3 regions of the Agrobacterium sp. fls2-241-TYG-188a genome follow, and region 1 is predicted to be linked to each of the others. Evidence: predicted binding sites of a transcription regulator. Region 1 holds the regulator's gene; each other region holds the start of a gene.
What was found. Region 1 encodes LexA, which represses DNA repair genes until DNA is damaged. Its sites were predicted from a motif close to TGTTCNNNNTGTGTTCNG; they were not measured.
Positions count from the first base shown of each region.

Region 2: a site for LexA is predicted at 2,417-2,434, ahead of dnaE (DNA polymerase III subunit alpha). Genes of this name have one in related genera too.
Region 3: a site for LexA is predicted at 7,742-7,759, ahead of QRN85_RS20785 (ImuA family protein). Genes of this name have one in related genera too.

Region 1 is NZ_JARVRD010000002.1:1,182,106-1,192,430, reverse strand. It holds gene mgrA (L-glyceraldehyde 3-phosphate reductase) at 1-974, opposite strand, end outside; gene QRN85_RS12485 (beta-mannosidase) at 1,065-3,521, opposite strand; gene QRN85_RS12480 (LacI family transcriptional regulator) at 3,883-4,944, shown strand; gene eno (phosphopyruvate hydratase) at 4,991-6,265, opposite strand; gene kdsA (3-deoxy-8-phosphooctulonate synthase) at 6,490-7,338, opposite strand; gene QRN85_RS12465 (VOC family protein) at 7,341-8,213, opposite strand; gene lexA (transcriptional repressor LexA) at 8,411-9,127, shown strand; gene QRN85_RS12455 (glutathione S-transferase family protein) at 9,520-10,206, shown strand; gene QRN85_RS12450 (ComEC/Rec2 family competence protein) at 10,230-10,325, opposite strand, start outside.
Region 2 is NZ_JARVRD010000002.1:1,384,312-1,394,636, reverse strand. It holds gene proS (proline--tRNA ligase) at 1-205, shown strand, start outside; gene QRN85_RS13495 (lipoprotein-releasing ABC transporter permease subunit) at 226-1,533, shown strand; gene QRN85_RS13490 (ABC transporter ATP-binding protein) at 1,549-2,232, shown strand; gene dnaE (DNA polymerase III subunit alpha) at 2,656-6,150, shown strand; gene QRN85_RS13480 (hypothetical protein) at 6,175-6,465, opposite strand; gene QRN85_RS13475 (L,D-transpeptidase family protein) at 6,563-7,801, opposite strand; gene QRN85_RS13470 (DNA polymerase IV) at 7,949-9,235, opposite strand; gene QRN85_RS13465 (DUF3572 domain-containing protein) at 9,311-9,619, opposite strand; gene QRN85_RS13460 (response regulator) at 9,749-10,120, shown strand; gene QRN85_RS13455 (PleD family two-component system response regulator) at 10,136-10,325, shown strand, end outside.
Region 3 is NZ_JARVRD010000008.1:48,870-59,194, forward strand. It holds gene QRN85_RS20735 (LysR family transcriptional regulator) at 1-589, opposite strand, end outside; gene QRN85_RS20740 (SDR family NAD(P)-dependent oxidoreductase) at 715-1,638, shown strand; gene QRN85_RS20745 (carboxymuconolactone decarboxylase family protein) at 1,703-2,149, opposite strand; gene QRN85_RS20750 (cupin domain-containing protein) at 2,240-2,677, opposite strand; gene QRN85_RS20755 (SDR family oxidoreductase) at 2,691-3,443, opposite strand; gene QRN85_RS20760 (RrF2 family transcriptional regulator) at 3,456-3,968, opposite strand; gene QRN85_RS20765 (YybH family protein) at 4,144-4,548, shown strand; gene ada (bifunctional DNA-binding transcriptional regulator/O6-methylguanine-DNA methyltransferase Ada) at 4,548-5,570, shown strand; partial or broken gene QRN85_RS20775 (SOS response-associated peptidase family protein) at 5,654-6,426, opposite strand; gene ligD (non-homologous end-joining DNA ligase) at 6,486-7,538, opposite strand; gene QRN85_RS20785 (ImuA family protein) at 7,820-8,572, shown strand; partial or broken gene QRN85_RS20790 (Y-family DNA polymerase) at 8,493-10,005, shown strand; gene QRN85_RS20795 (error-prone DNA polymerase) at 10,002-10,325, shown strand, end outside.

The DNA of each region.
Region 1 (10,325 bases):
TCGATTTCCACCAGTTCCTCTGCCGTGAAATCAGGCTTCTCCAGCGCTTTCACGCAATCTTCCACCTGCTCTGGGCGGCTCGCGCCTATCAGTGCGGTGGTGATGCGTCCGCCACGCAGAACCCATGCAATTGCCATCTGCGCAAGCGTTTGCCCGCGCCGTTCCGCGATCGCATTCAGGCCCCTGATGTTTTCGATGTTGCGTTCATTGAGAAACGCGGGGTTCAGCGACTTGCCCTGGCTGGCGCGGCTGGCTTCCGGCACACCGCCCAGATATTTCGTGGTCAACATGCCCTGCGCCAGGGGTGAGAAAACGATTGAGCCAATACCAAGCTCTTCCAGCGTATCGACCAGCCCGTCTTCTTCGATCCAGCGATTGATCATTGAATAGCTTGGCTGGTGAATGATGCAGGGGGTGCCGAGTGCCTTGAGAATGGCGGCAGCCTCGCGTGTGCGCTGTGAATTGTAGGAGGAGATGCCAACATAGAGCGCTCGGCCCGAGCGGACGATGTGGTCAAGCGCACCGCAGGTTTCTTCCAGCGGCGTGTCGGGATCAAACCGGTGGGAATAGAAGATGTCAACGTAGTCCAGGCCCATGCGCTTGAGGCTCTGGTCGCAGGATGAGATCAGGTATTTGCGGCTACCCCATTCGCCATACGGGCCGGGCCACATGTTGTAACCGGCCTTTGAGGAAATCACGAGTTCATCGCGATAGCCTGCAAAATCCGTCCGCAATATCTCGCCGAAAGCGGTCTCTGCGCTGCCCGGAGGTGGTCCGTAGTTGTTGGCGAGATCGAAATGAGTGATACCCAGATCAAATGCTTTGCGGCAGATGTCCTGCTTCGTCTTGTGTGAGAAGTCGTTGCCGAAATTGTGCCAGAGGCCCAGCGATATTGCCGGAAGCTTCAGGCCCGATGTTCCGCAGTGATTGTACTTCATGGACGCGTAACGGTTTTCAGCCGGTTGCCAGGCCATCTTGTTCCTCCCAGTGTGGATTGTGCCGTCGGCGAATGCGACGGCGGTCGATGTGTTGTTGGTAGACCCTATTGAGATATCCCGCCTTGTTCAACCTTGCGACTGAGACGAGAAGAGATCGAAGATTTTGAATGTGGGGTGCAAGGGGAAATCCTTGTCTCGCGCCGAAAATACGATGCGTCGTGTTTCGCCGGCCGCCAGATCGAAAAGGTTATCCGAGTAACGCCCGGGAATATCCGCCTCGATCATGACAAACAGAGCGAGCCCTCTTGCCGATATCTCGATCTCGAACTGCCCGTCTGACAATGCCTTGACGTGTTGTTCCAGGCCGGATGGCTGCAGCTCAAGCGCCTTGTACGTTTCCGGCACGTGATGCCCCTCGCCGGTCATGCCGTTCGAGGCTATGAAATTCCACGATAGCAGGGTGCCCTCCGCAAGCTGGGAAAGGTCGATTTCCGTCATGTCGGTTGCCGCGTCCGGGCCGCAGGTGCCACTGGCGGACTTCAACGGTGTGCGTGTACCATCGGTGGACAGTGCGAAGATGTTCATGTCGATATCCACCTCCTCTGCCATATCGTTGACCATCGCGAACCGCATGGTGCTGCCCTCCTCGCTGGGAATGGCTGAAACCGTGACCGGCTGGAAAAAGCGGCGCGCGGCATAGTGAAGTGCCTTCCAGCTGCCGCCATAGTCGAGGCTTGACCAAGAGGCCACAGGCCATGTGTCGTTCAGCTGCCAGTAAAGCGTTCCCATGCAGTGCGGCTTGAGCGAGCGCCAATACTCGACGGCAGTCTTTATGGCCAGCGCCTGCTGCACCTGGCTGATATAGACGAAACTCTCGAAGTCTTTGGGAAAGCGGAAATAGCGGAACATGGTGCCCGCAATCCGCTCGTTACCACCGGCATTCTTCTGGTGCAGCTCGATGACTGGCGAAGAAATGTTCATGTCCTTCTCGTCCGCATATGTCTTGATGACAGGCATGGAGGTGTAGGACTGAAAACCGAATTCGGAGCAAAAGCGTGGTTTGACGCTGCGATAGTTGTCGAATGATTTGTTCTCGTGCCAGACCGACCAATAGTGCATGTCGCCGGAGCCATCTGCGTGCCACGCATCTCCATAATCCAGATATCCGGAGGCCGGGCTGGAGGGCCACCAGAGGGCCCCTGGAGCAGCAGCCTTTAGGGCATTTTCGATAGTCCTGTTCAACCGATCATAGGCGACGAGGTAGCGGTCTCGGTTGTTTCTGGATTCCTCGAACCAGTTCAATGCACCGACAAGCTCATTGTCTCCACACCACAGGGCGATAGATGGATGCGAAGACAGGCGTTTGACCTGATAGGCAACCTCATGCTCGACATTGTCCAGAAAGTCGTCCGTGCAAGGGTATAGATTGCAGGCAAACATGAAATCCTGCCAGACCATCAAACCGAGCCGGTCGCAGAGATCGTAGAACCAGTCCGCTTCGTAAAAACCGCCTCCCCAAACCCTGATCATGTTCATGTGGGCTTCAACAGCCGAAGACAGAAGATCCTCAGTCTTTTCCCGGCTGGAAAGCGAATGCAGCGCATCGGCAGGTATCCAGTTTGCGCCGCGGCAGAAGATTTCCCGCCCATTGACGCGAAATGCAAATCGACTGCCCGCTTCATCATTGTCGGTCAGAAGCTCAATGGTTCGAAAGCCGATCTGCTTGGTGACGATCTCGTCAGGAAGCTCGACCGTCAGCGTAGAGAGCGATTGTTCACCGCTTCCGGCTGGCCACCACAAGTTCGGTTTCTCAACGAAGAACACATGCCGCAACACCGTCTCGCCGGCGTTGAGCCCGCAATCAAGTCTCAGCCTTTCTCCATCCAGGGAAAGATGGACGGGAACGCTTGCAGCATAGGCGGCATGAAGCGTGACCTCGACATGCAGTTCCACGCCGCCGTCCAGATGGTGCTGCGAGGTGGAGACATGTTCAATCCGTGCCGTGTCGAGCCGCCTCAGCGCGATGGTTCCGTATAGGCCAAGCGGAGCAATGGCGATGTTCCAGTCCCAGCCGAAATGGCATTGCGGCTTGCGCAGCATATTACCATGCGGGATGGGAGAGTTTCCGGGATGATAGGGAACGTAGAACGGCTGGGCTGTCTGCCTGTCCGCGCCGGCCTTGATGCTGGAATGGAAGTGGATGCGGATGGAGTTGTCTCCCGGCTGAAGCGCCTTGGAAACATCAGGCCGATAACGACGAAAGCAATTGTCCGCAGACAGCACAGGCACGTCGTTTATGAAAATAACGGCAACGGTGTCGAGATATTCGACGTCGAGATACCACTCGGCGTCAGCATCATCGATATGGAAATGGCGTTCGATAACCCAATCCCGATGCGCCACCCACTGAACGTCGATCTCATTGCGCCCGAAATAAGGGTCTGGGATGATGCCCGCCTGACGGAGCGCCGTGTGGACGTCTCCCGGAATTTCGATGGTCGTGCTGTGGTCCCCTTCGACGGAAGTGAGCGTCCACTCGCCGCGAAGGTCTGTGAACGTTTCGTTCGCAAATGATGCTGTCATGTCCTGCCCTACAGTTCCGTTTCCTCAGGTGGTTGTTCGATCATTAAACTGCGGCAAATCTTCCACCGTTTCCCGATCTTTCCAGTCACCTTCCCAACGGCAACGTTACCGGAAATGGCGGCGCGGGTCACGTGCCAGTGTCAGCACACTGAGCGCCTAACACCGGAAAGCGGTGTTTGTTGCGGCAGATGAGGGCAATTGAGCCAAGTTTTTCGCGGCGCAGATACGACATCGAGTCCACCGACCAAATCTGTATCGTTGCGGTAAAACGTAGCGAGCGGGCCGCAGGATGGCTGCTCGGCACTTTGCATCGACGAAAAAGCGATCTACCATAAGAAATGATATTTTTGTGAGTGTCGAAATGAACGATGGCATGAATTCCGGAACGAGCGGCCAGCCACTGGCAGGCTATGAGCGCCCTACCCTAAAAACCATCGCCTATATGACAGGGCTCGGAATCACCACCGTGTCTCGTGCCTTGAAGGACGCTCCGGATATCGGCGCCGACACCAAAGAGCGTGTGCGACAGGTTGCGCAGCAGATAGGGTATCAGCCCAACCGCGCCGGTGTTCGTCTGCGAACAGGCAAGACCAATGTCATCGCGCTCGTTCTCAGTGTCGATGAAGAGCTGATGGGTTTTACCACGCAGATGGTGTTCGGAATCACGGAAGTGCTGTCCGCTACGCAATATCACCTCGTGGTGACGCCACACACACATGCCAAAGATCCAATGATTCCGATCCGCTATATCCTCGATACCGGATCGGCGGATGGTGTCATCATTTCAAAAATGCAGCCGGACGATCCGCGCGTTCGTTTCATGACGGAGCGGAATATGCCATTTGCCGCCCACGGGCGCACCGACATGGGCATCGAGCATCCCTATCATGACTTCGACAACGAAGCCTACACCTACGAAGCGGTGAAGCGTCTGGCACAGTGCGGACGCAAGCGCATCGCGGTGCTTTTGCCGGCAAGGCAGTTTTCTTATCACGACTTTGCACGTCGAGGCTTCGACCGTGGTCTGCGGGAATTTGGCCTCACGGAATTTCCACTGAACGGTATCATCAGCAATGATACGCCGCTGGACCAGATCAAGGAAACCAGCCGGGCGCTGATGAGCGGCAGCGATTTTCCGGATGGTTTGGTGTCGATCAGCGGCACATCGACCATTGCCTTTGTTGCCGGTGTGGAAGAGGCGGGCAAAAGCATCGGCAAGGATATCGACGTGGTATCCAAACAATCGGCCGACTTCCTGAACTGGTTGCGCCCGGAAATCCACACGATGAATGAAGACATAAAGCTTGCCGGGCGTGAACTCGCCAAGGCGCTACTGGGCCGAATCGAAGGAAAGTCACCGACGGTTCTGCAAAGCCTCAGCCAACCGGTATGGTCCTTCCGCGCGCCGAAGTTCGGCAAATAAAAAAGGCCAGCGTCACCGCTGGCCTTTCCAAATTCGTGATCAGCTATCAGCCGCGCAGGATCGAACGTCCGGCATAGGCAGCCTGCGGACCCAGCATTTCTTCGATGCGGATCAACTGGTTGTACTTGGCGAGGCGGTCAGAGCGGGAAAGCGAACCCGTCTTGATCTGTCCGCAGTTTGTCGCAACCGAGAGATCTGCAATCGTGGAATCTTCTGTTTCGCCGGAGCGGTGAGACATGACCGCCGTGTAGCCTGCCTTGTGAGCAGTTTCGACGGCATCCAGCGTTTCCGTCAGCGAGCCGATCTGGTTGACCTTGACGAGGATGGAGTTTGCAACGCCCATCTTGATGCCATCGCGCAGACGTGCGGAGTTCGTTACGAAAAGGTCGTCGCCGACGAGCTGAACCTTGGAGCCGATCTTGTCGGTGAGGTACTTCCAGCCGTCCCAGTCGTCTTCGGCCATGCCGTCTTCGATGGAGATGATCGGATATTTGCCAGCGAGTTCAGCGAGGTAGTCCGCCATGGCTTCCGGTTCGAGCGTGCGGCCCTCGCCTTCCATCTCGTACTTGCCGTTCTTGAAGAACTCGGTGGATGCGCAGTCCAGCGCAAGCGCTACATCGTCGCCTGGCTTGTAACCGGCTTTTTCGACAGACTTCATGATGAAGTCGAGGGCTTCCGGTGCGCTCTTGAGGCCAGGAGCGAAACCACCTTCGTCACCCACATTGGTGTTGTGGCCCTGTGCTGCCAGTTCCTTTTTGAGAACGTGGAAGATTTCAGCACCGATGCGAACGGCGTCACGGATGCTTTCCGCGCCAACCGGCATGATCATGAATTCCTGGAAGTCGATCGGGTTATCAGCGTGTGCGCCCCCGTTGATGATGTTCATCATCGGCACTGGCAGGAGGTGGGCGTTCGGGCCACCGACATAACGATAAAGCGGCAGGCCGGTTGTTTCGGCAGCAGCTTTGGCAACGGCCAGCGAAACGCCGAGAATGGCGTTGGCGCCGAGGCGAGACTTGTTCGGTGTGCCATCGAGCGCAATCAGCGTCTGGTCGATGTGGATCTGGCTTTCTGCGTCGAAACCGCCCAGCGCGTCGAAGATTTCCGTATTGACGGCTTCGACGGCCTTTTCAACGCCCTTACCGAGATAGCGCTTTCCGCCATCACGCAGTTCTACGGCTTCGTGCGCGCCTGTCGATGCGCCCGATGGAACTGCCGCACGACCGAAAGAGCCGTCTTCCAGATAGACATCGACTTCAACGGTAGGATTGCCGCGGCTGTCGAGAATCTCGCGTGCGATGATATCGGTAATGGCTGTCATGATCTCTCCCTTGGGACTGGAACAGGATTTTCCGCTGCCTGTCTTAGAGCGCATCCCGAAGACTGTGAAGCGCTTTTCCGACAGGTGAGCGATAAACAGAGCGACTGGTTAGCGACTCAATTTGAATTCTTCTGCCGCTGTTAGACGACGCAGAAGAATTTACAATGACGGCCCCCGTCTCCAGAGGCCGACTTTTCATAAAAATCGATTAAGGCCAAAAGCCGTCAGGCTGCCTTGGCAAGGTCATCGAAAGCCAGCAGCTTTTCCAAAAGCTTTGGCATGTCTTTCAGGTGCACCATGTTTGGCCCGTCAGACGGTGCGTTGTCTGGATCTTCGTGCGTTTCAACGAAAAGACCGGCAACGCCGACAGCGATAGCCGCCCGCGCCAGGGTTTCCACAAACTCCCGCTGGCCGCCGCTCGAGCCACCCTGCCCGCCCGGCTGCTGCACGGAATGAGTCGCATCGAAGACGACCGGCGCGCCAAGCGATGCCATGATTGGAAGCGAACGCATGTCCGACACAAGCGTGTTGTAGCCAAAGGATGCTCCGCGTTCGCACAGAAGGACGTTCGGATTGCCGCTGTCATTGAGCTTCGCCAGAACGTTTTTCATGTCCCACGGCGCCAGGAACTGACCCTTCTTCACGTTGATGACCCGGCCAGTCTTTGCTGCCGCAACGAGAAGATCCGTCTGGCGGCTGAGAAATGCCGGGATTTGCAGGATGTCGACAACCGGTGACACGATGCCGCATTGCTCTTCGGTGTGAATATCCGTCAGCACCGGGAAACCGAACTGTGCCTTGAGTTCTGCAAAAACTTCGAGCGCCTTGTCGATGCCGATGCCGCGCTGGCCGGAAAGTGATGTGCGGTTTGCCTTGTCGAAAGATGATTTGTACACCAACCCGATGCCGAGCCGTCCGCACAGCTCCGCCATCGTTTCCGCAATCATGAAGGCATGGTCGCGGCTTTCCATCTGGCATGGCCCGGCAATGAGCGAGAATCGCTTCGTGTTGCTGAACGTAACCTGACCGGCACCTTCACCGACGACCACATTAAGATTGTTCTGGACGCTCATCTTCACTCCTCGAAGGCAAATATCGCGCCTTGACCGGGCGCTCGCTGAACCAGCAGTCGAGAGCCTTTGCGCGTGTATTCCACGCCATTAGCAGCAAGAAACGACTCTGTCACGGCGAGATCAGCGACGGAAAAGACGACTGCGGCACCGAAAAGGCCAGTGATGCTCTCCTGCTCGGCCCCATCAAACTCTTCTGCAACCGTCTGCGCATGCGCGATGCGGATGACCGCGCCGGGCGTAAGAAAGCTGAGGTTTCCCGTTGAGTCGGCTGCTGCCGACACACCAAAAGCTGCGTCCACCAATGGCGCAAAGGCGTCCGGTCGGTCTGAGCGCAGGGTTATTTCGCGCAGGCCAGTCGCTCCATTTTTGTGAGCTGTGAGGTAGGACCGTTTTGCGGAAAAAGCGTTGACACGCTCACAGGTGAAAAGGAACAGATTTCCGTCATCCTTTTCCGCCGCAAAAGCCAGGCGAAAGCTCGCTTCAGATCGGCTTCCGTCCGGCAATGTTACCGGTCGACTGAACGAAAATGCGTCGCCGCCGGAAAGTCCAGCCTCAACGAAGCTATGATGATCAGCATCTGCGTCGTGCGTTTTTCCGGCGACTGCGGAAAACCCCTGCTGCCCGTATCGCTTTCGAAAGACTTCATCGCGTCGAACAAAGGCGTTGCCTTCTGCGCAAGCCCTGGAATATTGCGCGGCGTCTCCGATTGCCAGGGGTTCGAGATACTGCCCCTCTTTGAGAAAGACACAGGCATTTTTGGTGCCGAAGGGGTGCCTTGCATCTGCAGCAACCGTAAAGCCCAGCGCCAAGAGACGCGCCCGTGCTTGGCCGAGGTCTGCAACGGGCATTACGATATGATCGATTTCACGCGCCATGAGGGGTCCTTCCGCTTCGTCGGCATGGGCATTCCACTGTTGCAAGCCGCATGTTTTATGGCCGGGCAAGATAATGGATGTAAATTGTCACAAGCACACTGATTTTTAAGGGATTGCAGAACACATATGGAACATATAGTGTTCGTTCTGTATTTGTTTCGCGAATCTTCGCCTCGAATCTCTAAGGGTGTTACTCCATGCTCACGCGCAAACAGCAGGAATTGCTACTGTTCATTCATGAGAGAATGAAAGAGTCTGGCGTGCCGCCTTCCTTCGATGAGATGAAGGACGCACTTGATCTGGCATCGAAATCAGGAATCCACCGCCTGATCACCGCGCTCGAAGAGCGAGGCTTTATTCGTCGGCTACCGAATCGGGCGCGTGCGCTTGAAGTCATCAAGCTGCCTGAGTCCTACACGCCTGCCAGCAAGCCTCAACGTGGCTTCTCGCCGAGCGTCATCGAAGGTAGCCTTGGCAAAACCAAACCGGCTGAGCCAGCACCCCTGCCGGTCGCGTCGAATGATTCGAACTCGGTCAGCGTCCCTGTCATGGGCCGCATCGCCGCGGGTGTTCCCATTTCGGCCATTCAGAACAACACGCATGACGTCGTTGTGCCAATCGACATGATTGGTGCGGGCGAACATTACGCGCTTGAAGTCAAAGGCGATTCGATGATCGAAGCCGGGATTTTTGATGGCGACACGGTCATTATCCGCGATGTCAGCACGGCAAATCCGGGAGATATCATTGTTGCATTGGTGGATGATGAAGAAGCCACATTGAAGCGCTTTCGTCGCAAGGGCGCGTCGATCGCGCTTGAGGCTGCGAACCCTGCCTATGAGACCCGGATTTTTGGACCGGACCGCGTCAAAATTCAGGGCAAGCTCGTCGGCCTTATTCGCCGCTATCACTGACCGGTGACTTTTCTTATGCGTGGAGGTAGCGGTCGCCTTGGCCGCTGCCCTTTGCAGTGCCTGTCTAGAGAAAAGATACGCGGACATCGAACTCCTGTCCGATATCAACAGGTCTTGGACACCAGAAGCGCCGGTTTTTGCGTCCTTATATGTAGCTGGCTCACTAGTTTCAGGTTGCGCTTGGAAGTTCGTCACCTTGCGAGCCTGAAGCTGGGCATTGCTCTTACCGGTTTAGCCATTCTAGCAGTCGACTGGCAGGCAATCATGCTGTCCAGCGTCGCGCTCCCTCCTGCATGACACATCAAATATTTTGAAGAGGCCTATCTTCGAAACGGTCTGTATCAAATGGCTCGTCTCAGCTAGCACGGGAGTTCGTAACGGAGGGCAGCGATATGTACGATCTTTATATAGCCAACAAGAATTACTCCTCCTGGTCGTTGCGTCCATGGGTGTTGATGCGGACGCTGGACATCGGTTTCAAAGAAAGCCTATTTCCTTTCGGCAATTCAGCGAAGGACTTCTCAGCGTTTTCGCCCACTGCCAAAGTTCCCTGCCTTGTTGACGGTGATCTCACCGTATGGGATTCGCTCGCCATTGCAGAATATCTGGCTGAACGACATAGCGGTGGGTGGGCAGACAATGCTGCCGCTCGCGCCTGGTCTCGATCAGCTGCTGCGGAAATGCACTCGGGTTTCCAGGCGCTGCGCAACGAGCATCCCATGAGTGTCGGCCTTCGCATTCGCCCAGCTTCCATGAGCGCATCGCTGCAAAAGGACATCGCGCGTATCGACGCTCTCTGGCAGCAGGGTCTGAAGTCCTTTGGTGGCCCATTCCTGGCGGGTAGCACGTTCACGGCCGTGGATGCATTTTTCTGCCCGGTCGCTTTCCGCTTTCAGACGTACGGAACAGTGCTTTCTGCGGAGTCCACGGAGTACAAGGACCGTCTTCTCTCACTGCCTGCAATGCAGGAGTGGCAAGAGGCGGCGCTTCTGGAGACATGGCGCGACGGCGATCATGAGGAAGAGGCGAAAGCAGTCGGAGAGATATTGGCTGATCTTCGTCTGTCAGGGAATTCGTAAGCGGCAGGTGTCGTTCACAGCTTTCATCGCTCAGCTGAAAGCAATGCAGCGATATGCTCTGGCAAGGTGGCGTCATAGGTTTTGCTGCGCCACTGGTAGCTGCGGTGAGCGGTCCATGG
Region 2 (10,325 bases), 200 kb from region 1:
CAACGCTGGCAAGGATGTTCTGTATGATGATACGGACGACCGCGCGGGTCAGAAATTCGCCACCGCCGATCTCATCGGCGTGCCGGTGCAGATCATCGTCGGGCCGCGCAGCGTTGCTTCCGGCGAGGTTGAAGTCAAGGACCGCAAGACGGGTGCACGCGAAACCGTGACCGTTGAAGCGGCAATGAACAGGGTACTTGGCTGAGAAGCCGACAGGGAGAAAACATGGCAAAAGCCGAGGCTGATAACGGTGCAGGCTCCTCCGTAAAGGGCGCAGCCGCCCGGCCATTTTCGGCCTTCGAGCGCATGGTAGCCTGGCGCTACCTGCGCTCGCGCCGCAAGGAAGCGTTCATTTCCGTCATCGCAGGGTTTTCCTTCGTCGGCATCATGCTTGGCGTTGCGACGCTCATCATCGTCATGGCTGTCATGAACGGTTTTCGTACGGAGTTGATCTCCCGAATTCTCGGCATCAACGGCCACATGATTGTCCAGCCAATCGATCAACCGTTGAAGGACTATGACGATCTGGCCAAGAAGTTTGCAGCCGTGCCGGGCGTGACCATGGCCCTGCCGCTGGTCGAAGGCCAGACGCTGGCATCCGGTCGCGGTGGCGCCGGCAGCGGCGCACTTGTGCGCGGCGTGCGCTCGGAAGACATCGAGAAGATCAAGGAAGTCTCCGGCAACATCAAGGTGGGCGATCTCGTCGGCTTCATGTCGGGGCAGGGCGTTCTTGTCGGCTCGCGGTTGGCGTCTTCGCTGGGCGTGACGGCGGGTGACCAGATCACCCTGATATCACCGGAGGGTGACGTAACGCCGATGGGCGTCAATCCGCGTGTGAAGTCATATACGATTTCCGGCGTCTTCGAGATCGGCATGTCGGAATATGACGCGTCGATGATCTATATGCCGCTGTCCGAGGCACAGCTTTATTTCAACAATGAGGGCATCGTTCAGTCGATTGAACTCTTTGTTTCCAACCCAGATAATGTCGATGGCATCAGACCGCTGGTGGAGACGGCTGCCGGTCGGCAGATTTATATCACCGACTGGAGACAGCGAAACCAGACCTTCTTCTCCGCCCTTCAGGTGGAGCGCAACGTCATGTTCATGATCCTGACGCTCATCGTGCTTGTGGCGGCGCTCAACATTATCTCCGGCCTCATCATGCTGGTGAAGGATAAGGGCAGCGATATCGCCATCCTGCGCACCATGGGCGCAAGCTCCGGCTCGATCATGCGGATATTCTTCATGACGGGTGCTGCGATCGGTATCGTCGGAACCTTTGCGGGCGTCGGCCTCGGCGTGCTCGTCTGTCTGAATGTGGAATCGATCCGCCAGTTCTTCTCGTGGATATCAGGGACGGTGCTGTTCGATCCGCAATTGTACTTCCTCAGCCAGCTACCGGCGGAAATGCAGTTGAGCGAAACGATGACCGTGGTCTTCATGGCGCTGGGTCTGTCTTTCCTGGCCACGATCTTTCCGGCATGGCGGGCATCCAAGCTCGATCCGGTCCAAGCCCTGCGATACGAATAAGGACTGCCCCACACCATGGCACAAAAAACAGCGTTGAAGCTTTCCGGCGTGGAACGGACCTACGGGCAGGGCGAGCATAGCCTCTCCATCCTGAAGAATGCCGATCTGGAACTCAAGAGCGGCGAAATCGTCGCGCTTGTCGCGCCCTCGGGCACGGGCAAGTCGACATTGCTTCATCTTGCGGGTTTGCTGGAACACCCGGATGCGGGCGAAGTGGTCATCAATGGACGGTCCTGCGGTGACCTCACGGATGAGGAGCGGACACTCATCCGCCGCAGCGATATTGGCTTCGTCTATCAGTTCCATCATCTGCTGCCGGAGTTTACCGCGCTCGAAAACATCATGATGCCGCAGCTTATTTCCGGCTTGAAGCACGCGGAAGCCAGCGAGCGCGCCAAGGCGCTGCTTGATTACATGCGCATCGGTCACCGGGCCGATCATCGCCCGTCGGAACTTTCCGGCGGTGAACAGCAGCGCGTTGCCATTGCCCGTGCCGTGGCCAACGCACCGCTTCTTCTGCTCGCTGATGAACCGACGGGCAACCTTGATCCTGAAACCGCGTCCTACGTCTTCGGCGCTCTGGAAGCGCTGGTGCGCCAGTCGGGCCTTGCGGCGCTGATCGCGACCCATAACCACGAACTTGCCGGTCGCATGGACCGCCGTGTAACGCTCAGCGAAGGCAAGATCATCGAGTTCTGATGGAGCTCTGACACCCTCACGCACCAGAGAACGTGCGATCCTTGAGCCCCGTACAGCATCCGCTGTGCGGGGTTTTTCATTTGGGACTCAACGGCTTGCCGCGACGTGAGAGCGGAACCGCCGCGACTCCATCGGCGTTCGCAATATGACACGCGCAAATAAGCAGTTGACAATAGAACTAAATGAGAACAAAGTTAGAACATAAAGAGTATGGAGAGACAAATGACTGACATCATCCGTGACATCGCTGCATTCGCTTCCATCGCTGTCTTCGTCGCCAGCTTCTCGGTCATTCTCACTTCCATGTGATCGGGAATAGCCGATTCCCTTGGAATTGGCATGTAAACTTTGCCTGCGGCAGTGGACTTTGCCTCCAGGAAATCCGAAAATCCCGTTGATTCAGAATAAGCGGGATTTGTGCATATGGGTGAGATTATTGTCGGCGGATCACAGACCGCAGATAGGTTAAAAACACCCGGATTCGTTCACCTTAGGGTGCACTCTGCCTATTCGCTTCTCGAAGGCGCTCTGCCGCTCAAGAAGATCATGGCGAAAGCCGTCAGCGATGGCCAGCCCGCCATCGCCATTACCGATACGAACAATCTTTTCGTCGCGCTTGAGTTTTCGGAGAAGGCGCGTGACGAAGGGTTGCAGCCCATCATCGGCTGTCAGATGTCCATCGACATGCAGGATGCCACCGACGACAAGCGGGGCAATAACAATCTCGCTAAGCTGCCCTCTATCGTGGTTCTTGCTGCGGATGCGCAGGGCTATGAGCGGCTGGTGGATCTGATCAGCCGTGCCTATCTCGATGGAGAGGGCACAGGTCATGCGGTCAGCATTACGAAATCCTGGCTGGAAGAGGGTGACAATAGCGGGCTGATCGTTCTGACGGGCGCATCCACCGGCCCTATCGATATGGCGCTGAGAGACGGTCATGCCGGTCTTGCCGCAAAACGGCTGCTGACCCTGAAAGATCTGTTTGGCGATCGTCTTTACGTCGAACTGCAGCGTCAGGGAAATTTCGACCGTGCGCATGAGCGTCGCGTGATCTCGCTTGCCTTCGAGCACGATCTGCCGCTGGTTGCCACAAACGAGGCTTTCTTTCCCTCGCGCGCCGATTATGAAGCGCATGATGCGCTGATGGCCGTTGCCCACAATGCCATCGTGTCTGATGACACGCGCTTTCGGTTGACGCCTGACCATTATCTGAAAAGCCGCGAAGAGATGATGGCGCTGTTTGCCGATATTCCCGAGGCGCTTGAAAACACGGTCGAAATTTCGCAGCGCTGCTCCTATGTCCTGAAAAAGCGCGGGCCGATTTTGCCACGCTTTACCGGTGCCAGCGACGACCCGGAAGAGGCAGAGCGCGCCGAGTCGCTCGAGCTTCGACGTCAGGCCGTCGAGGGGCTGGACCACCGACTGGCCTCGCTGGGAATGGCGCCGGGATATACCGAGCAGGAATATCGCGACAGGCTGGATTTCGAACTCGGCGTTATCGAACGCATGAAGTTCCCCGGCTACTTCCTCATCGTTGCCGACTTCATCAAATGGGCAAAGCAGCAGGATATTCCTGTCGGTCCCGGCCGTGGTTCGGGGGCGGGCTCTCTGGTGGCTTACGCGCTGACCATTACCGATGTCGATCCGCTGCGTTTCTCGCTCCTGTTCGAGCGCTTCCTCAATCCAGAACGCGTCTCGATGCCCGACTTCGATATCGACTTCTGCCAGGATCGACGCGAAGAGGTTATCCGTTACGTCCAGCGTAAATACGGGCGCGAACAGGTGGCGCAGATCATTACCTTCGGTTCGTTGCAGGCCCGTGCGGCGTTGCGTGACGTGGGCCGCGTGCTGGAAATGCCCTATGGTCAGGTCGACAAGATCTGCAAGCTGGTGCCCAACAATCCGGCCAATCCCACGCCGCTTTCCAAAGCCATCGAGGAAGAGCCGCGGCTTCAGGAAGAGGCCGACAAGGAACCCGTCGTTGCCCGGCTTCTGGATATCGCCCAGAAGATCGAGGGGCTTTACCGCCACGCGTCCACGCACGCCGCCGGTATCGTCATCGGCGACCGCCCGCTTTCCAAGCTGGTGCCGATGTATCGAGATCCGCGCTCGGACATGCCGGTAACGCAGTTCAACATGAAGTGGGTGGAAAGCGCTGGTCTGGTCAAGTTCGACTTTCTGGGTCTGAAGACGCTGACCGTTCTCAAGGTCGCGGTGGATTTCGTTGCCAAGAAGGGCGTGAAGGTGGATCTGGCGGCCATACCGCTGGATGACCAGAAGACCTACGAGATGCTGTCGCGCGGTGAAACCATCGGCGTTTTCCAGGTGGAAAGTGCCGGTATGCGCAAGGCTCTCATTGGCATGAAGCCGGACTGTATCGAGGATATCATTGCGCTGGTGGCGCTTTATCGCCCGGGTCCGATGGAGAATATCCCGGTCTATAATGCCCGCAAGCACGGCGAAGAGGAAATCGAGTCGATCCATCCGACCATCGATCACCTCCTCAAGGAAACGCAGGGTGTTATCGTTTATCAGGAACAGGTGATGCAGATCGCCCAGGTCCTGTCCGGCTATTCGCTGGGTGAAGCCGATCTTCTGCGCCGCGCCATGGGTAAGAAGATCAAGGAGGAGATGGACAAGCAGCGCGAGCGTTTCGTGGAAGGCGCGATGCGCAACTCCGTGTCCAAGGCCCAGTCCGATACGATTTTCGATCTTCTGGCCAAGTTCGCCAATTACGGCTTCAACAAATCCCACGCGGCGGCTTATGCCATCGTGTCCTACCAGACGGCCTATATGAAGGCCCATTTTCCGGTCGAGTTCCTCGCAGCGTCCATGACGCTGGATATGGCGAACACGGAAAAGCTCAATGATTTCCGTCAGGATGCCGGGCGGATGGGTATCGAGATCGTCGCGCCATCGGTGCAGACGTCACACCGCCGGTTCGAACCGGGCGAAAACCGCATCTATTATTCCCTGGCGGCTCTCAAAGGCGTTGGCGAAGGCGCGGTCGATCACATCGTGGAAGTGCGTGGCGACCAGCCATTCGCAAGTCTTGAGGATTTCTGCCTGCGGATAGACCCCAAGCACGTCAACCGGCGCGTTCTGGAAAGTCTCATCAATGCCGGTGCTTTTGATTGCTTCGGCAAGGACCGGGCAGAGCTCATCGGCGGGCTGGATCGCATCATCGGATATGCGCAGCTGGCGCAGAGCCGTCGCGTCAGCGGCCAGCATGACATGTTCGGTTCCGGCAGCGCGAGCGGCCCTGAAAAGCTGGTTCTGCCAGCCTATCAACCATGGCTCGCGTCGGAAAAGCTGCTGCGGGAATATCAGGTTCTCGGCTTTTACCTCACCGCGCATCCGCTCGATACCTATCGCGCCATTCTGGACAAGCTGCGTGTGCAGAACATCGCCGATTTTACCGCGTCCGTTAAACAGGGTGCGACCGCCGGCCGTCTGGCAGGCACGGTCACCGGCAAGCAGGAGCGAAAGACCAGAACCGGCAACAAGATGGGTATCGTGACCTTTTCCGATGCGTCCGGACAGTACGAAGCGGTCCTGTTTTCCGAGGGGCTCGGCCAATATCGCGATCTCCTGGAGGTCGGAAAATCGCTGGTCATCACCGTGCAGGCGGAAGAGCGCCCGGAAGGCATTGGCCTGCGCATCCAGACCGCTCAATCGCTCGAAGAGAAATCCGTGCAGATGCAGAAGGCACTTCGGGTTTATCTGCGCGATTCCGGGCCGATGAAAACCTTGGCGCACCATCTCAACAAGGGAGACGGCTCGGTCTATTTTGTTTTGATCAAGGATGATGGTCAGCGGGAAATCGAGGTCGAACTGCCCGGGAAATATCGCATCTCACCGGAAATCGGAGCAGCGTTCCGCTCCGCTTCCGGTGTAATCGATGTCGAGCTTATCTAGCTGGCCTGAAACTATAGACCGGCTTTAGAACAGGCTGTTTGCGGGATAGGCAAACGCGCCCTTGTCGGTAAAGCCGTGGCGCGACAGGCAGGAGCGCAGCGCCGCGTTATAGTAGTAGGATGTGGTGTAGGGCGTGCCGCGAGGTGGTGTGGCGGCTTCCACCGAGCACTTCATGACGGCACGATCATAAACGTCGACAAGAATGGGATCGCTCACCACATCCGGTCCGGCATAGACGCTGTAATTTTTCGGTGATTCCGCTGCCGAAACGCAGGCCAGTCCCAGAACTGCCGCAGCCAAATATCTGATTTTCATTTCCCGGCTCCCAAGCTTTGGTAAGAGCCATGTCAACGCGGCGGGTCGGAATTCCGTTCCCACGTAGCCCTTCCAGTTGCCTGAGCCTACTGCTCGTTTACAGAGAGCTGTCTCTCGTCAGTGTAATGAAATCGGTTCCCTGACCTGTTTCCAGCCCGTGACTGAGGTCGGCAACGGTGATGGAACTCCCGGTGGCAAGCTCCGCTTCCAGCCGGTCGCGGATGGTCTGCGGTATTTCGATCCGGTCGAGAACCGCCCGCAACTGGTCGGAGCCGCCCGGCGCCTCTGCGGTCTCGATTCCCAGCCGCCTGCGCGCTGCCGCTGGCAGGTGATTGTCCAGCGTCAGCCCGTTCCACTGCGCCTTACCGCTATCGTGGTCGATATCGATGACTTCGAAAAAGTGGGTGCCGAGAGCCACATGCGGGTCCTTGATATGGATTGGTGCTTCGAACAACGGCTTGAAGTCCCTGCGCACCATGATCTGGCCGTTCGGTGGCGCGTCGGCGCCTGTGGATGCATAGAGCGCGTCGATGAAATCGTCCGTCAGCAGTGGCCCGGTCGTCTTCATCTCTTTCCAGCGTTTGAAGCCATTGACGGCGCTGATTGTCATCTGGCCTATATAGCCATCCGCCGCGCCCGCATCGAAGCCGATGTTGGTAAGCAGATGCTGCACATCCATGATCTTTTCCCGGTCGCCGCGCCTGGTAATGAGAATCCGCAGCGGCGAGCGGTTTTTCTCGGCAACCGGCTTTGGCTTGACGGAACTGGTGGTCTCGTTGACGGCGACCTCGACCAGCTTCAACGAGGCATCGAAACTTGCCGGACGAAGCTCCACATCCGAAAGCATCAGCCCATCCTGCGACGTGTCCTTGGGCTGTAGCAGGGCAGGGTGATCCACCCGGCGAAGCGAAATGGCCGCATCGGAAATGATGACGTGAACGCCGCGCCCGGTCTGCCCATAAAGCGTCTTGGCGAATTTTGCAGGCAGACGAATACAGCCGTGCGAAGCCGGGTAATTCGGGACGTGGCCCTCGTGCAGCGCAATGCCAGACCATGTCAGCCGCTGCATGAAGGGCATGGGCGCTGCCGAATAAATGTTGGATTCGTGGTACTTGCGCTTGTCGAGAATGGAGAAGATGCCGCTTGGCGTCTCATGGCCTGCCTTGCCGGTCGACACGGATGATGTCGCAACAAGCGCGCCGTCTTCGTAAAGCGACAAAGTCTGCTCGCTCTTGGAAACCACGACCTGCAGGCTTCGCGCATCGTCGGCGAAAGCTGTCTGTGCAAAAACGGATGTAGAAAGGAGACAGGCTCCCAAAAGGGCACGCAACATCATGTCACTCCAACGCAATACAAGACATGCCATGATGAACGGCACGGGAGCCGCGACAGGGCTTGAGACCCTTTGCGAACTGTTCTGCCTCAGCCTATGGGATCAAATTTAAGGAAACTTTTAAATGTCATCACGACTATGTGTATCGCGCTATTTTTTAGCGCCGAAGGTGTAGCCGGTTTCCACCGCACCCTTGCCAAATTTGTCTCGCAGCTTGTCCATGGCCGCTTCTGCCGCAGCACGGCGTCCGGCGTGCCGGTCCACCAGGTCGGGCGGATCGGCAAGGGTAGGGTTACACAGGTCCGCAACGCCAATTCCGATCAGCCGGAAGCTCGTGCCATCCGTTTCCTTTTCCAGCAGTGAAATTCCGGTGCGGAAGATTCGGTCGGCGAGCTGTGTCGGATCTTCCAAACGCTTGTTGCGCGTGCGGGATTTGAAATCCGCGGTCTTCATCTTGAGAACGACGGTGTGGCCCGCAACCTCGTTCTTCTTCAGCCGCCATGCGACTTTTTCGGAGAGTGAGCGCAAGACGGGAACGAGATCCTCATAGCGTGAGATGTCGTTGAAAAAGGTCGTCTCGGAAGAGACGCTCTTGGCCGGGTCGTTGGTGTGGACGTCGCGGTCATCAATCCCGCGCGAGAGCCGGAACAGGCGCTGACCCATCATGCCGTAGCGGCGCATCAGGTCGGCTTCCTGCATATCCTGCAACTGGGAAATGACACGGATGCCATCGGCCTCCAGCGTTGCCGCAAAGGCCTTGCCCACGCCCCAGATGGTTGTCACCGGTCGGGGACCGAGAAAGCTGACGGCTTCCTTTTCGCCGATGACCGAAAAGCCGCGCGGTTTTCTGAGGTCGGAAGCCACCTTCGCCAGGAACTTGCAGTAGGAAAGGCCGACCGAAACGGTGATGCCGATTTCCTTCTCGACCCGTCGCGCAAAAGCGGCAAGAACCCGCGCTGGCGGGTCATGGTGCAGCCGCTCGGTGCCGGAGAGATCGAGAAAGGCCTCGTCTATGGAAATGGGCTGCACCAGTGGTGTCAGATCCTGCATCATCAGGCGGATTTCGCGTCCCACCTTGACGTATTTCTCCATGTTCGGCTTCACCACCACGGCCTGCGGACAGGCTTCCAGCGCCTTGAACATGGGCATGGCGGAGCGGACACCGTGAATGCGGGCAATGTAGCAGGCGGTCGAGACAACGCCCCGCTTGCCGCCGCCGATGATGACGGGCTTGTCGGCGAGATCGGGATTATCCCGCTTCTCCACTGCGGCGTAGAACGCATCACAATCGATATGGGCGATCGGCAGATCGTAGAGTTCGTCGTGATAGAGGAGGCGAGGGCTGCCGCAGGTGCGGCAACGCCTCAATCCCTCCGGCTGGCCAGCCAGACAGTCACGGCAAAAACCGGGATCGTAATGCGAGAGTGCAGGGGCCATGGCTCAGAAACAAAAAGAGAACATTCCGCACCATAATATGATATGAGAGACACCTCAATAGAGGACGACTCACACTCAATATTCGCCAGAACTCAAACCCGGTCCGGAGAAATGGTGCCATGCAGCTTGAACGTCTTCCGGCCTGGTTCCGGTCGCTTCGCAAAAGGCGAGCAGGTCGGGTTCGTGGCTCATGAGAAAATCGGTGAGCGCGGCAAGAAAGCCAGTATCATTGACGGCCTGGCGCAACATGTTGGGCTGCACCCCCGTCAGTGCCAGAAAACGGGCAAGCATATCCGGTTCACCGGCAAGCCAGCCAAGTATGGCGACCGCCGTTTCATGCGGATCCTTCACTGGCTGCCTGTCATTTTTTTTATCACGCAACATTTGTTTACCGCAGTTACCTATTTCTCAACCAAATCTCACTAGCGTAACGCGTTGGGGGATAATGGAATCGGTTCTCTGGCACACTATATGCCTATGAAATGGTTTCAAAGCGAAACAAGGACTCATCCCATGCCTAAACAGGTCATGATAGTTGAAGACAACGAGCTGAACATGAAGCTCTTTCGCGACCTGATCGAGGCGTCTGGCTATACAACCATCCAGACCCGCAATGGCATGGAAGCACTGGACCTGGCCCGCAAGCATCGCCCCGATCTTATTTTGATGGATATTCAGCTGCCTGAGGTCTCCGGCCTCGAAGTTACCAAGTGGCTCAAGGAAGACGACGAACTTCATGTCATTCCCGTCATTGCTGTGACGGCGTTTGCGATGAAGGGTGACGAGGAACGCATTCGCCAGGGCGGATGCGAGGCCTATGTTTCCAAACCGATTTCCGTACCAAAATTCATAGAAACAATTAAAACTTATCTTGGCGATGCATAGGGCAAAGGCAGGCGAATGACTGCGAGAATTCTGGTCGTTGATGACATCCCTGCAAATGTGAAGCTTCTCGAAGCCAGGCTTTCGGCCGAGTATTTCGATGTGCTGTGCGCAGAGGACGGAAAGACCGCGCTTGCCATATGTGGCAAGGAGCAGGTGGATATCGTCCTGCTGGACGTGATGATGCCTGATATGGACGGGTTCGAAG
Region 3 (10,325 bases), on a different contig from region 1:
GACTATCTAGAAGCGGCGCATTGTCGAGATAGGCGGGCGATGCCACCACGATGTGCTGCTGGTCTGGACCGATCGGGATTGCGACCATCTCGCCGGGGACGAGTTCCGCCGCGCGGATGCCGCAGTCGAAACCTCCTTCGGCGATATCGACCAGTCGCCCTTCGGACCGGATTTCGAAGCGCATTGCCGGCTGCAGCTTCATGAAGCGCGTCAACAGCGGCATTAGCAACTGCTCGGCGGCGTTGGCGTCGCAGTTAATCCGTACAAGCCCGGACGGCGAGGCGGCCTGGTCGTGAAGCTCCTCGACCGCCATTCCGATTTCGCTGAGCGCCGGCATGAGCCGCTCCGCAAGTCTCCGCCCAGGCTCCGTCAGCGAGACGTTCCTCGTCGAACGGTGGAAGAGCTTCACTTTGAGACGTCTCTCCAGTCCGGCGACTGCGTGGCTCAACGCCGACGCCGTCTGGCCCAGAACTCGGGACGCAGCGCGAAAACCTCCGTGCTCGGCCACGGCAAGGAAGGCCGCCAGCTCGCCAGGAGGGAGCAAGCCCACTGTTCGAATTATCTCATCATTGTGTGTAACGGTAGTCATCTAGTTCATGAATGCCATGCGCTTATCTTCGGGACAAGTCAATTACTTAAGGAGGTGGCATGAAAGAGGCCGCGCCCGCTGAGAGAATGGATCACTGAGATGCCGGTGATGATCGAGGGACAACCATGACTTTACCGATACCGTTCGGCTTTTCATCTACTGCCGCCGACGTTCTGGAAGGCGTCGACCTCGCTGGCCGGAACGTCATCGTAACCGGTGGCGCCGCTGGCATCGGGCTGGAGACGAGCCGCGCTCTCGCGGCCGCGGGAGCTGCTGTGACGATTGCAGCCCGCCGCCCGGATAAGGCGGAGAAGGCAGTCGCTGAGCTGAAAACGAGTATGCCCGAGGCTCAACTGCGCGTTCGGCGCCTCGACCTCGCGGATCTGTCTTCCGTGCAGGAATTCTCGGAGAACTGGAACGAGCCTTTGCACTTTCTCGTCAACAATGCGGGCGTCATGGCCATTCCGGAAATCCAGCGGACTGCGGAAGGACGGGAGATGCAGTTCGCGACGAACTATCTGGGGCACTTCGCACTCACGCTAGCGCTGCGACGGCATCTAGCCAAGGCAAATGGTGCCCGCGTCGTTTCCGTCGCCTCGACTGGCAACCTGTTCGCGCCCGTGTTCTGGGACGATCCGGACTTCCGCTTCATTCCATACGATCCGCTACTTGCCTATGGGCAATCGAAGACAGCCTGCATCCTGCTGTCCGTTGGGATCGCCAAGAACTGGGCCAGCGACGGGATAACGTCCAACGCGCTCAATCCCGGAGCGATTGCCACGGGGCTTCAGAAGCACACCGGAGGCCTGCGAACCCCCGAGCATTTGCGCAAGACAATAGAGCAGGGAGCAGCCACGTCGGTGCTGCTGGCGGGTTCGCCGCTCGTCGAAGGCATTTCCGGTAGATATTTCGACGATTGCCGGGAGGCCCCAGTCGTTGACGAGCGCGGAGCTGGGCCCTTCAAAGGCGTGGCGAGATACGCCGTTGATGAGGACAACGCGGACCGGCTCTGGGAGATGGCGACGCGGATGCTGGGATTGCCTCTGTGAGCGGAACACCCTGTCGACCTGTCCGGACCGGCAGGGTGTTCGTCGAGCGATGACCGGACGTTGATCAGGCCTTGGCCGCCACCGAAAGCCGGAATGGCGCGCCCAAGCGGTTGAAGGCGTTCATTGCGGCGATCGTGATCGTCAGATCGACGAGATCCTTCGGTTCGAAGGCGGCTACCGCTGCGGCATAGGCCTCATCGGAGGCATGGGTCTGGCTGACATTCGTGACTTCTTCAGCCCAGGCCAGTGCTGCTCGTTCCTGCTCGCTGAACAGGTGAGGCACCTCGTCCCAGACAGGAACTAGCGTGATCTTATCGACGGACATCGTCTTGCGCAGATCGCGACTATGCATGTCGATGCAATGGGCGCAGCCGTTGATCTGCGACACGCGCAGGAAGACGAGATGAATCAGCTCTTCAGGCAGGTTCGTTTTCTTGGTGACGTAGTGATGGACGCCGAAGAGCGCCTTGGCACCCTCGGGGGCGACTTCGGACCAGTTCATGCGGGACATATTGTTTTCCTTTCTCGTAGACACGGTTCTCCGTTCGCCGGAGAAACCGTCGTTGCTCGTGCTAGGTGAGGGGTAGTCTGGTAGGTAGCGCTACGGCTTGCGCGGCGTCGTCAGGGCGGTGTCATCAGTATCGACGACGAAGACCGCGAGCAGTTTCGCCTGCTCGGTCTTGCTGGCGTTGGCGCTGACGTCGTGGCGGTCGCCCGGCAGCTCTGTGAAGTTCTGACCGGCGATGAAGGTCTTCGTCTCGCCACCGTTCACGGCGCTCAGGATCGCGCCTTCGAGAACCGTCGCATAGATCAAGGCGGATTTTGCATGCGTATGAGCGGAACTGTAGCCGCCGGGGCCGTACTCGACGAGCACGCCCTTGACGCTCTTGCCTGGAACGTCCGGGAGGGGATGCTCGTAAACCAGCGTCACCTTTGCGTCCTTCGTGTCGTACACAAGTCCAGGCTTGACGACGTCATGAGCGGAAGCTGTGGCCAGAGAGACCGCAAGTGCCGTAGCGGCATAGAATATGGCCTTCATGATTCTTTCCCTCCTATGTTCTGAGCCACTTGGCGATCGTGATCGCGCCCTTGATGTAGTCTCCGCCGGGAACCAGTGAGCCGGCGACAACGGGAGCGCCGAAGTAGTCGACGGCCTCGTCGGCTTTGACCGGACGAGCGTCGCCCCTGGCATCGAGATAAGTCCGGATGAAAGATTCGAACGGTCCCCGTTCAGGTCCGGCAAGATCGACGGTTCCGTTCCTCGGCCCGCCGAGCGCGGCCTCCACCAGAGCAGCGGCGACGTCGTCGGCCGCGATCGGCTGGAAGTCGATATCCGGCACTTTCACCACGCCGTCGGCCGCATAAGCGCCTGCCAGGGTCTCGATGAACTCATGGAACTGCGTCGCGCGGACGATGGTGTACCCTTGGCCCGACGCCGCGACGGTTTCCTCCTGCGCCACCTTGCCGGCCATGTAGGGATTGGCCGCGAGCTGATCGGCGTTGACGATGGAAAGGACGACGTGGTGGCGTACGCCCGCGGCCTTTTCTGCGCTCGTCAGGTTGCTGCTCGACGTTCCAAAGAAGTCGGTTATCACAGTCTTGTCGGACGACATCATGTTGGAAACGTCGATGACGGCGTCTGCGCCCGCAAGGGCTTCGGCCAGTCCTTCGCCCGTGTAGGCATTGATCCCGTTGCGGGAGCTTGCGGCGACGGCTTCGTGGCCGGCGTCCCGCAGCAGTTTCACTGCCTTCGAGCCGATCAGGCCCGCGCCGCCGATGACGGCGACCTTCTTTAACGTACTCATTTCTGCTTTCTCCTATGACGAGGCACGATTGCCCGTCTTGCGTTCGTGGAGTTTCAGGAAGGCGCATCCGCGGGCGGCGATCCCGCCGTCGTCGTCTGCGCCGAGATCCGCCAGAAGGTCCGCGACGGACACCTTGGCGAGTTCGGCGCGATACGCTTTCTCGGCTTTCAGCATCGCGACGTTGATCTGGCAGGGTTTTGTGAAATAGCGCTGCGGAAGAGGGTTCGGCCCTCGCTGGCGGATTTCGGCGCACCGGAAGGCAGCCGCCGGTCCCTCTACCGCGAGGACGATATCCAGGAGGCTGATATCCTTCGGGGCCTTGGCCAGCCGATAACCACCCTTAGGCCCCGGCGTCGTCGCGACGATCCCGGCGCCTGACAGCGCCTGCAGGTGCTTCAGCAGATAGCTCGTCGACACGCCGTGGAGTTCGGCCAGTGCTGCAGCCGACAGCACGCCGTCTTGCGACAGCCCCGCCAGGAATGCCGTGCAGTGGATCGCCTGTTCGACGCCTTCGCTCAGTTTCATCTTGCATCTCCTAATCGTGGATATAAAATGTCTATGATTAGGACAGCTGTCAATCCCCGATCACGTAGACCGGTCCAAAATCGGAATATGAGATCAGAAAACGGAGTTTCGACGCCTTGGTGCCTCGCCATAGTCAAGACGCTCGCAGGAGCAGAACAACAACAAAGGACGACGAATGACCACCAAGCTCGCACTCTCCTCGACGCCGGAAGGCATCGTCCCGGCGCTTCTCGCCCATCTGAACTCGCTCGACGTCGAGACCATGCTCGGCTTCTACGACCCGGAAGGCTTGATCGTGGACGCCGCAGGCGTCGCTCACGTCGGCAAGGAGGCGATCGGCAAGGAGCTCGCAAAATACTTTAGTCTCGGCCTTCAGATGTCGATCACGCAACGTCACCTGTTCGTGGCGGGTGACGTCGCGTCCCTTATCCTCGACTGGTCCTATATCGGCACGGCGCGGGACGGCACGAAGATCAACATGGTGGCGACCGCAACGGACATCGCCCGCCGTGGCCCGGATGGGCTCTGGCGCTATCTGATCGACAACCCGTTCGGCTCGATGCAGAGGAGCGCCGGCTGATGACGGATGCCGCGGAAGTTCTGACCGAAGCGACAGCGCTCGCATTCCGCGGCGTCCTCACAACCGGCGTCTACTGCAGGGCGACCTGCATCTCCCGTCCTCCCCGGCCAGAGAACATGCGCTGGTTCGGGTGCGTCTTCGACGCACAAAGAGCAGGCTTTCGCCCGTGCCTGCGATGCCGTCCCGACGACGAGAAATTTGCAAGGAGGAATGCCGATCTCGTGGCTGAGGCGTGCAAGCTGATCGATGCCGGCGACAGCTCGCCCACTGTGGCGGCTCTCGCACATGCGCTCGGCGTCAGTGAGGGGCACTTCCACCGGACGTTCCGCGCACACACTGGAATGACCCCGCGAGCATACATGCTCGAGAGGAGGGCTCAACTCGTCCGGGAAGGACTAAAACCGGGCAGGTCCATTACGTCGACGTTCTATGACGCAGGATACGGTTCCAGCGGACGGTTCTACGCGGTATGCAGCCGCGCGCTCGGAATGGCCCCGGCAGACTACAGGGCAGGCGGGCGCAGGGAAACGCTGCACTTTGCAGTCGGCCAGACATCGCTTGGTGCGATCCTGGTTGCTTCGAGCGACAAGGGCGTTGCGGCAATTCTCCTTGGGGATGATCCTGCCGCCCTCCTGACAGATCTTCAGGATCGATTTCCAAATGCGAACTTTGTCGGAGGGGACGAACGATACGAGGACACCGTCGCTAAGGTTGTTGGAATGGTTGAGCGCCCGGAGGTCGGCTTCGACTTGCCGCTCGACCTGCGTGGGACTACCTTCCAGCGTCGCGTCTGGCTTGCGTTACGAGATATTTCTCCGGGCGAGATCATCAGCTATGAAGATCTCGCTGCTAAGGTCGGACGTCCGAAGGCGGGTAAGGCTGTAGCCAGTGCCTGCGCGAGCAATCCTCTCGCCATCGCTATTCCCTGCCACCGTGTTGTAAGAAAAGATGGAGCGTCATTCCGCTATACCTGGGGAATTGAGCGGAAGGCTGAGCTGCTGCGAAGAGAGGAACGGCATTAAATCTAAATCGTGTTCTCGCAAAACTGCGCCGCGGTGGTTTACCCGATTGTGGAGTGCTCCTGCCGAGCGAAACGGCTAATGGGTTACACCAGACCGTCTTGCTCCACCGGCTCGCCAGATTTCGATACGATTGACGATCCGTAGGGCTCACGTGACAGGATGATGAGCGCATCGTTTGGTAGTGGGCGGGCGAGGTGCTTTGCTTCGTCCCACGGCGCCCGCATCCTGATATCGGTTTCTTCCCTCGTCTGCAGCAGGACAGGCATGGCCTTCTCGTGGACTGGCTTGACGATTGCGTTTGCATCCGTGGTCAGAAAACCATAGAGATCGTCGGTCGTGAGCCCGTCCCTGACTTTGCGAACGCTTTTCCATTGCGGCACGTGGATACCGGCGAAGAACATCAGCGATTTTGCCTTGTTGCGCGCAAACCATGCATTGGGCACATTGCCACCGTCCTCTTTGCTTGCCGGATCCGGCTCGGCGAAGCTGGTGACCGGCACGAGACACCTGTGCTCGACGCCGAACCATCTCGTCCAGTGAGGCAGGTTGAGCTTGCGAACATTGGTCACACCACGGTCGGGCTCCATGCGAATGAGTTCGTCCATGTCGACGGCCTTGCCTTTGGCCTTCAGTTTCTCCGCTCGAGCTTCCGCAGCCTTCTTCTGCACGAAAATCGGTGAGGGCAAGCCCCAGCGCGCATGCACAAGCTGCGTCTTTCCGTCAGCCGTGTTGCGGACGATAGGCCCCAGCTGGTCGGGATTCATCTGATACGCCGGCATCAGGTTGATCAGGCTCTCGGCATCCTGGGCCCATTTCGACACCCAGTCCTTGTCTTCCCGCGATAAAGATTGCACATGGCAGCAATTCCTCCGTTGCGACCGAATGCAGTTTGACGGTTGAGTTCCGCCTGAGACGCTAGTCGAGCCTGTAAACGTCGGCATTGTCCTGACGTTCCCGCAGGCCCTTGTAGGAGGCATGCCGCAATTTGCCGTCTCCGGTCCACGCCCGGAACTCGATCTCGGCGATTAAGGTCGGATCGACCCAGACAATGTCTGATTTTTCGGGAAAGGGTAAAGGCGGCTGCTTTCGTTTCCAGCGCAGCCTGTCCAGCATCTTGCGCAGTCTGGTCATCTCGGCTTCCTTGAATCCCGTGCCGACGCTCCCGACATGGACGAGATCGTGGCCGCCGTAGGCAGCAAGCACCAGTGAGCCAAACCCACCCGGCGATGCCGCCGACGGTTCATAGCCGACGACCATGAACGCTTCGCTCTCGATGCATTTGATCTTCACCCAGTCGCCGGTGCGACCGGAACGATAGGGCTGATCCAGATGCTTGCCAACGATGCCTTCAAGACCAAGGCTGCGGACATGCTCCAACAGGACGTTGGGGTCAGCGTCGAGTGTTTCCGATAGACGGACGGCGCCGTCATTCGCCTTTATCGTATCCTCGAGAAGATGCCGGCGTGATCGGTATTCCATCTCCCGCAGATCGTGGCCGTCGAGGTACATAAGATCAAAAGCGTAGAGGACGGCTTCAGATGCTCGATTTCCGGCCGCCTTGCCCGAAGCCCCCAACGACTTCTGCAGCAGGCCGAAATCCGGCCGCCCTTCCTCGTCCAGCACCACCGCCTCGCCATCGATGATCATCGTTGCCGGGCCAAGCGCTCGGGCAGCCTGTTCGATCGCCGGAAACCGGTGCGTCCAGTCATGACCCCCGCGGGTAAGGATGCGCACACCTGTCGGCTCGATGTGGACCGCCAGCCGATAGCCGTCCCATTTCAGCTCCCAGCTCCATTGATCGCCTTGTGGCGGATGGGCCTTCAATTGCGCAAGCGTCGGCTCGAGGCGGTCGGGCATCGGATCGAACAGAAGCTGTGGCTGTGCAGGATTACGCTTCCGATGCGGCTTTGAGCGGATCGGGGCTTCGATATCACGAAGGAGCGGCTTTGATCTCGGTGGCTTCGTCATTCCGAGAGTTCAGCACGAAAACCTTAAGAAGATTGTGACGCCGCTCATCTATCCCCGCTATCCACGATTCGGAGCTCGACACGAGGGGAGTTCGGTAAAAATTCTTGTTATCCATAAATCCTTGAATCCTTTTCGAATCTTCGGTTTTGCTAATAGTTGGATAATATTCCTCAACCTTGTGGTGCTTGACTCTTTTGCATCACAAGAACAAACAATGAACAAATAGCCCGTGCGACATGATGTCGATCCTTTGAACACGACCTTGAAGGGAGCCGTGAACGATGACTGCTGCCCGTTCCCCCAGGGCTCCTGGAGGGGTCTTGGATGTGATCTGCGACTTGCGTGAACGCATCGCCTCTATGGAGGGCGCAGCCGCGAAGCGGGCCGGAACGCTCGCTTTCGGTGTCCCCGAGATCGATGCGGCCCTGCCTGGCGGGGGTCTTGCTTATGGAGCTCTGCATGAGTTTGCGGGCGGCGGATCCGGTACGGTCGATGGTGCAGCAGCCGCGCTTCTTGTGGCCGGCATTGCCGCGCGAACCAAAGGCCCCGTCATCTGGTGTCTGACGAGGCCGGATCTGTTCTTTCCGGCGCTTGCCCAGGTCGGCCTCCATCCCGACCGCGTCATCTTCGTCGAGTCCGACAAGGAGGAGGGCTTGTCCTTCGGTGGGCTCGGCGCTGTCGTCGGCGAGCTCGTTCGCCTGCCGATGGTCAGCTCCCGCCGCCTGCAACTGGCCGCCGAGCGAACCGGGACGATGGCGCTTGGCGTTCGGCGATGGCGGCGGCAGACGGAGGCGAATGATTTTGGCCAGCCGACGGCGTCGACAACCAGATGGCGGGTGAGTGTGATGCCGTCCGAGGAGCTGCCGGTACCGGGGGTGGGCAGGCCTCAGTGGTTTTTGGAATTGATGCGCGTGAAAGCGGGTGAGTGTGCTGAGTTTCTCGTGAGAGCGTGTGATGACAAGGGTCGTATCCATTTATCTTCCGGATCTGCCGACGGATCGCATTCGTCGAGCCGATCCGTCCATTCCGCCTGAACGGCCCATCGCCGTGATCGCAAAGAGCGGTTCGAAACGGTGGGTTTCGTCTGCGGATGCAAACGCCCGAAAGGCAGGCGTGCATATCGGCATGGCAGCAGCAAAGGCACAGTCGCTGTTTCGCGGTCTGATGATGGTGGACGCAGACGATGAAGCTGATCGAGCCGCACTCGAACGCATCACGCTTTGGGCGCTGACAGTCTATTCGCCGATCGTCGCTGTTGATGGAGTTGATGGTATTGTCATGGACACCGAGGGTGCAGACCATCTTCAGGGTGGTGAGTTGCCCATGGTCACGAAAATTGCCAACCAGTTTCTTGCCAAAAAACTTACCGCCCGTGTGGCTGTTGCCGATAGCTGGGGTGCTGCCCACGCCTGCGCCCGCGCGATCAACCGCGAGACGATCGTCATTCCACCCGGTGAAACCGTCCGCGCCGTCGAGAAGCTGCCGATTGCACTTCTGCGCCTGCCGGCAAAAATCGTGAGCGATCTGCGTATCCTTGGTTTCCAGACGGTCGGTGAGCTCGCCAATACACCACGCGCCCCACTGACACTCCGCTTTGGTCCAGAGGTCGGACGTCGTCTCGACCATATCTTTGGCCGCATTGCCGAGCCGATTGAACCCATCCGTACTCCGGAACTGGTCGAAGTCTCGAAAGCTTTCGCCGAACCGATCGGGGCGGCGGAGACAATCGACAAATATGTCGGGCGGCTTGTCGTGCAACTGGTCGATGAGCTACAGAAGCGCGCCCTTGGGGTGCGCCGTGCAGATCTTATCGTCGAGAAAGTCGATGGTACGCGTCAGGCGATCCGGGCGGGTACTGCCAAGCCTGCGCGCGACATCGCCTGGCTGACAAAACTGTTTCGGGACCGGACGGAGAAGATCGAGCCGGGCTTTGGGATCGAGAAGCTGACGCTCGTGGCCGTTCTGGCCGAGCCTATGGAGGAGGTGCAGAGAGCCTCTGCTCTGATTGAGGATGACATCACCGATGTGACGCCGCTGATCGACATCTACGGAAACCGGGGGGCAAAGGGTCTACCGCGTAGCGCCTGTTGCCTCCGACGTGCCGGAACGCTCCGTCCAACGGATCAGCCCCGTCGCTGAACCGATCGCCGTTGCCTGGGTCAGCCATTGGCGCCGGCCGGTTCGGCTTTTACCACGCCCAGAACCGATCGAGGCGATCGCGCTGATGCCGGACCGGCCGCCGGTCTCGATCGTCTGGCGCGGCAAGCGCCGCAAGGTCAAGCGTGCCGATGGACCGGAACGCATTTTTGGGGAGTGGTGGCAGCGCGATGCAGAGATGGAGGCGGTGCGGGACTACTTTGTCATCGAAGACGAAGCAGGTGAACGCCTGTGGGTGTTCCGCTCCGGCGACGGGGTGGATCCTGAGACCGGGAGCCACCGATGGTTCTGTCACGGGATTTTCGCATGAGCTATGCGGAGCTGCAGGTCACGACCCATTTTTCCTTTCTGCGCGGCGCATCCTCGGCGCAGGAACTGTTCCAGACCGCCAAGATCTTGGGGATCGAGGCACTCGGCGTCGTTGATCGCAACTCGCTGGCCGGAATCGTCAGGGCCCTAGAAGCCTCGCGTGCGACAGGCGTCAGGCTTGTCGTCGGCTGTCGTCTCGATCTGGCTGACGGCATGTCTCTGCTGGTCTATCCCATCGATCGTCCCGCCTATTCACGTCTGACGCGGCTGATCACACTCGGCAAGTCGCGCGGCGGCAAGAACAACTGCATTTTACATTGG